DNA from 2 places in the Paenibacillus filicis genome. Region 1 is predicted to be linked to the other one. Evidence: riboswitches for the same ligand, from Rfam matches in the RefSeq annotation. Region 1 holds a riboswitch; the other holds the start of a gene.

Region 1 (3,277 bases):
GCCTTGGCCTTCGGAGGTACCCAGCGGAGCGTAGCCGTCGGCGTCGCCTGTAATTTCGCCTTTGACATAATAACCGCCTGGCAGGGAGGACAGGTTGTTTTTCAGATACTTGGATTTCCAATAGTCCTAATAGCTGGACACTGAGTTGTTCAGGGACGCCTGGCTGACATGATTGGGCTTGATGATGCCGGGATAGGTGACTTGCTGGGGAAAAGGTTTTTGCTCGCCGGCGGCATGCGCCTTGGCAGACCAGGAAGCAGGCGCTGCTGAGGTAACCAGCAGAGCTACGGTGAGAAACAGGAACGTAAGCGGTTTCGATTTCGGCTTGCTGATCGTGAACATGGACATGATCATTCCTCCTCTAAGATAGGTTGGAACCAACAAAGCGGGTAGTCGTTCAGCCCTCCCTTCCATGCAGCTGCATAGCCAGAAAGTTAAAACGCTTAAACTTTAACCATAAGTATAAGCGCTTTAACTTTCGAAGCGATGTCTTAGCTCAATCTATCACAATTTCCTTGGATTTGTATAGATAAAATTCATGATTTTGTATAATATTTTTTATCCCATAAGGAGGTTATGTTGATACCTTTCCTTTCTATTGTCAAGCAGCAATTTCTGCTGGCGAGGAAAGATTGACAAAGGAGAATTCGGTCACTTATGATGGGGATAATTCAATACGAACCTCGTTAGGTGAGGCTCCTGTATGGAGAAATGCTGCTGCCCAGAAACGTCGACAGACGCCAATGGGTCAACAGAAACCATCGACATAAGGTGGTTTTTAACGTAGCTGGACGTAAGCTCCTATGCCATACAGTGCTAAAACTCAACGATTGGAGGTCACTTGATAGATGTGATTTCGCGTGCGCCCTCTTATGTTGTTGAGGGTGCTTTTTGATATGCAGTTCGCTGCTGCAAGGCCGGAGCGGTTACTTTCGGCTTGAGGGAGAGAGTATTAAAGCGAAGAGAGACGAGCCCGGGTGAACAAGCTAACGGGATTGCAGACAGATTTGATGGGAGCAAGCGCCCCACAGTTACTTATCCGGTCAAGACAGCTAAGGGGGGACATCGTGTGGAAACTACATACCGCAATCAGGTGCTTATCGTGGAGGATGACGACCATATCAGACGGTTTGTCGCTATTAATCTGGAACGGAACGGCTTCAAGGTGACCGAAGCTGCTCTGGGCGAGACGGCCTTGACCAGCATCGCGGCCCATCGTCCGGATGTCGTCGTGCTGGACATTATGCTTCCCGATATGGATGGGACCGAGCTGTGCAGAAAGCTAAGGGAAACGGACCTGCATATCGTGATTATTTTTCTGACGGCACGCGGGCAGGATTTGGACAAAATCAAGGGACTGGAGCTTGGAGCCGACGATTACATGGTCAAGCCGTTCAATCCGCTGGAGCTCGTCGCCAGAATCAGGACCGTGCTGCGCCGGACCGGGCATGCGATGGAACCGCCCAAAACCATCCTTCAATCCGGTTCGATCCGGCTGGATTTGGATGCCAAGCAGGTATCTAAGCACGATGGCTTGATCGACCTGACTCCCAAAGAGTACCAGATGGTTAAAGTGTTCCTGGAAAACCCGGATAAAGCTCTGTCCAGGCATCAGCTGTTGAACCTCGTATGGGGCGAGGATTTTGTAGGTGAGGTCAAGACGGTCGATGTCCATGTCCGGAGGCTAAGGGAAAAGCTGGAGGATGACTGCTCCAAGCCGCAGATGATCGAGACGGTATGGGGACTGGGCTACCGCTGGAGAAGGGAAGGCTGATGGATTGAGCATCCAAAAAAGGCTGGTGGGCAGCTATCTCGTTGTCATTATAGTGACGGTACTGATCCTTGAAGTATTCCTTACGGTTTTTGTAAGGGCTTATTTTTATCACAATATAGAGCGGACTCTGATGAATCAGGCGGGGATATCCGCTTCTTTTTTTCAGCAATATTTTGCCGGAGAAGATTTGGAGAAGATATCGGGGCGATTACTGAGCGGTTTTGCCCACAATATCACGGCTCAGGTTCAGATTATCGACGCAGAGGGAAAGCTGCTGCAGGACTCCAACGGACTGCAGGCCGGAGAGTTCATGAGCGATTATCCGGATGTCCAAGAGGCACGCCGAGGAACTGCAGGAACATGGAGGGGACGGGAGCCATCGACGAATGAACCGGTACTCGCGGTCGCTTATCCGCTGCAAGCCGGGAATATCACAGTGGGAGTTGTCCGATTCGTCACTTCCTTAACGGAAACGATGGAGATTATCAGGCATATCTTGATGATTTTCATGGCGATAGGTCTTATGGTACTAGGCATTGTCGCTTTACTCAGCGTCTTCTTGTCAAGAACCATTACAGGGTCGATTAAGGAGCTCAAGTCCGCGGCCGAACAAATGGCTGAAGGAGATTTCTCGGCTAGAGCCAACAAACGCTATCAGGATGAGCTGGGCAAGCTGGCGGACACGCTGAATACGATGGCGGCGAAGATCCAGCGGAACGAACAGCTCAAAAACGAATTTACTTCCGCGATCTCCCACGAGCTGCGGACGCCATTAACGTCGATTAAAGGCTGGGTCGTTACCTTGAAAGCGGACCCGGGAGAAGGAGAGTTTTTGCTGAGGGACGGACTTGATATTATCGAGACCGAAGCCGACCGGTTAACACGTCTCGTGGATGAATTGCTTGACTTCTCCAAGCTGGATAATGGCCAGATACGGTTAGAATGCGCTCCACTTAATCTGTCCGTGTTGCTGCAGCATGTGGGCAAGCAGCTGGCTCCTCGAGCAGCCCGGCAGGGAGTATCGCTTGACGTGCAGATCGATAATAGGTTCCCGGCCATTCATGCGGACAGCAACCGGCTGAAGCAGGTGCTCATCAATCTGCTGGACAATTCGCTTAAATTCACGGGTCCTGGCGGAAGCATCACGGTGATTGCTCGGCAGACGGAGAGAGAGGTTGTGATTTCCATTCAGGATACGGGATCGGGAATCGGGGAGCAGGATCTGGCCCATGTCTTCCAAAGGTTTTATAAGGGCGACGGACATGCGGCTGGAAGCGGGCTGGGGCTGTCCATATCCCGGCAAATCATCGATCTGCATCAAGGGAAGCTGCTTATCCATAGCCAGCTTGGAGAGGGGACCCAGGTTGAAATCTATCTTCCCAAGTAACTATGAAGGAAATTTTAACTTTTTCATAACCTTTTACCGTGATGGAGCATGTACAATAAAGCTGAGAACGGCGGCGGGCAGGGGGAAGACGTTGGCATGTTAACGAGGATGTTGGT
Region 2 (3,277 bases), on a different contig from region 1:
TCCTCGGCCTCTTCCTGCTCCATTCGGGTGAGGAAAAAATCAGCTTCATAATGCGTAAGCAGACCGATGAAATCAGCGGCATCATCCGATGGCAGCTCATTGAGCATCTCCACCGCATATTCACGTGCAAGCTCCGTGATGATCCTCTTCTGCATCTCGGCCCGAAGCTCGCTGAATATCTCCCCGAACTCGACAGGTGTCAAGCACGTGTAGAGCCTCATGCGCCTGTTGTCGTCCAAGCTGAGAAAAAATTCGGTTTGATCCGAAGGATGCAGATCCAGGAAATCCTTGCGGAAAGCCTCGCCTCTCCCTTCTTTCAAGGCTTGCAGCATGTAGTAGGTGTATTCTTCTTTATATTTGTATTGATGCAATTTGATCATGATACGATTCTCCTTTCAGCGGGCCGATGCACAGCCTGTTGTTCTTACAAACGCTCCACTTCCACGCTTTGAACGTGATCTATCTTCTTGATGTAGTAGTAAATCTCTGTGGTGTACTGATTGTCCGGTACGGAGAGAGTCAGGTCGATCAGCTGACAGTTATTATCGAGGTCCTTCAGCTTCATATACCGGATTTTGTACTCTCCTTTCTTGGTTTGCTCGGCTTGATCCTTCCGCTCGATAGTTTTAATTAATTCGGTCATCCGGTAGTTGGGCTCCACGACGATCTTGACGGCGACATCGTGACGGCTCAGCGTTTCCGGTCCCAGGGATTTGATCAGTGCCGGGATCACATTGACAGCGGCTATCAATAACACAACACCGCACACGGCTTCCGCATAAAACCCCGCCCCTACGGTAATTCCGAGAGCTGACGAAGACCAGATCAGCGCAGCCGAGGTCAGTCCCGAGATCACCTCATTGCTTCTCCGCAGAATGACGCCCGCTCCGATGAAGCCCACCCCGCTCACAATCTGGGCGGCCAGTCTCATAGGGTCCATATTCGGATGATTGGAACCGCCGAATTTACTGAAAGCATGAATCGAGACGATCGTAATCAGGCAGCTTGCTACGGAAATGACCATACTGGGACGCAGTCCCAGCTGTTTTTGCTTCAATTGTCTGTCAATCCCGATAAGCAGCCCGAATACTAGAGCTAGAACAAGCTTCATGACCATTTCAAATTCCATCATCATAGTTATCACTCCTTGGCCTGTATATCATCGTTGCAACAAAAAAAGAGCTCCCCTGTAAAAGAGAGCCCTCGGCTTGCATCCTGTTCATGATCTGCTCGCACATGTCAAATAAACCTGCCTGAACATACCTGCCGGTTACCCGGAACCGTATCTATCCAAGCATGGGGAACATGGAAGCAGAACGCGTACAGCACTTCTCTCTTTACAGAAATTTAACCGATCAGATAAATAACTCGTACTACTGTCCATGCCATGTTCCCCCTTTCTTATATCAAATAAACTTCTAAACTTCGAAACCATCGTCTCCCCCTGGCTGGCTACCTGTATAGCGCGCAAGCCTCACCTACCGGGGGCGGTTTGGAGCACACATGGATTCTACCCCTCCTGGTTGAACCTGTCAATAGGCACTTCAGAGCCGACAAAGTCATTAAAAAATAGGCTTGACAAATAGAAAACCAAGGCTTACGATTGCAGAGGAAATTGAATATGTCCTCGTTAGGTGAGGCTCCTATATAAACATAGGCCACTGCCCAGAAATATCGAAAGATGCCCATGGGTAGAACAGGGATTGCCGGATTAAGGCTTTTCATAAGGTGGCTAAGAGATGCAGGTCTCTTTACGTTATATAGTGCCAAAACTCGACTAGGGGGAGACGAAAGAGCTTTTTTGTGCGCTTTTTTTAAACCCTCTGGCTGCCTGGAGGGTTTTTCTATTGTCACTTGATTGCAGTTAAAGGGGGGAATACCGTCATGGATAGTAGTCCGAGTTGTATGTCCGATTCACATTCCATTTATTTATTTTCTGCACAGAGGGAGAACCATGCTTTCTTTGCACTCCAATCATTAACATACGTATTCCCCCGCGAAAAAAATCACGCTCGGTGGGTTTATTTAAGTATGCTTACTTGATCTGTGAGTGCACAGCATCGGTTCGGATGAAGCTCTCTCTGTTACACAGGGAGAGCCTTTTTGTGTGCCATTCGATTCAGTAAGCAGACTCTCACAGTCTGTACGAGGAGGAGTTCCAATGAACAAATTGGCGAAAGAAAAAGAAAAAATGACCCGCGAAATCGCAGAACGTCTCATCCAAGCTTCCATCTCCGCCGAAGAGGATGTCTTGGAAGATTTGAATACCCAGCCTCAAGGCCTTTCCGAAGCCGACGCGAAGGCTAAGCTGGATAAGCACGGAAAAAACCAGATTGCCCACGACAAGACGCCAGCCTGGTACATTCAGCTGCTGTCCTGCTTTAAAAATCCGTTCATTCTTATCCTGCTTTCCCTGGCCGCGTTTTCTTATTTTACGGACGATGATCTTCAAGGGGCCCTTATCATCACAACGATGGTTTCCGTCAGCATCATCATTACTTTTACCCAAGAGTTCCGCTCAGCCCGGACCGCCGATAGACTCAAGGCAATGGTCAAAACAACGTCGTCCGTCATCCGCAAAGGAGAACGCAGAGAAATCGACATGGAGCTTCTCGTACCAGGCGATATCATCCATCTCTCTGCTGGCGACATGGTACCGGCCGATGTCAGGCTGCTCGTCTCCAAGGATTTATTCGTCGGCGAATCCGCCTTGACCGGTGAAGCCATGCCCGTTGAGAAAGTCGATTCCCTGCCGCGCGGCGCCTTGAAACTGGTACGCAAGCAGCCAAATAAGTCTGTGAATGCGCTGGAATTGAACAATATGTGCTATATGGGAACCAATATCGTCAGCGGCACAGCTACGGCGGTCGTCGTGGCGACGGGCTCCAACACGTACTTCGGCTCCATGGCCAGCACGCTCGTCGGCAAAGCGCCGCTGACCAGCTTCGACAAGGGCGTGAAGAGCATTACCTTTGTGCTGATCCGTTTCATGCTCATTATGGTGCCTATCATCTTTGCCATCAATGGCTTTACGAAAGGCGACTGGTGGGAAGCGATGTTGTTCGGTCTATCCGTCGCGGTCGGTCTGACACCGGAGATGCTGCCGGTGATCGTAGCCGCGAATCTCGCCAAAGGCGCTGCGACGCTGGCCCGCAACAAGGTTGTCGTTAAGCGGCTGAATGCTATCCAAAACTTCGGAGCGATGGACATTCTGTGTACGGATAAAACCGGCACGTTAACACAGGATAAGATTATTCTTGAGGAGCATCTGGATATT

Evidence for each region. Region 1 has a riboswitch for magnesium ahead of WMW72_RS04875 (response regulator transcription factor). Riboswitches for the same ligand answer to the same signal wherever they lie in the genome.
Region 2: it holds a riboswitch for magnesium, as region 1 does, so the genes downstream of both, mgtA (magnesium-translocating P-type ATPase) here and WMW72_RS04875 (response regulator transcription factor) in region 1, are expected to answer to the same signal.

The regions. Positions count from the first base shown of each region.
Region 1 covers NZ_JBBPCC010000002.1:247,708-250,984, reverse strand. Annotated here, with positions in the region: partial or broken gene WMW72_RS04880 (family 8 glycosyl hydrolase) at 1-279, opposite strand, end outside; M-box (ykoK) riboswitch at 676-843, shown strand; gene WMW72_RS04875 (response regulator transcription factor) at 1,070-1,774, shown strand; gene WMW72_RS04870 (sensor histidine kinase) at 1,779-3,161, shown strand; gene WMW72_RS04865 (hypothetical protein) at 3,258-3,277, shown strand, end outside.
Region 2 covers NZ_JBBPCC010000003.1:194,745-198,021, forward strand. Annotated here, with positions in the region: gene WMW72_RS07225 (magnesium transporter) at 1-380, opposite strand, end outside; gene WMW72_RS07230 (MgtC/SapB family protein) at 425-1,129, opposite strand; M-box (ykoK) riboswitch at 1,620-1,791, shown strand; gene mgtA (magnesium-translocating P-type ATPase) at 2,162-3,277, shown strand, end outside.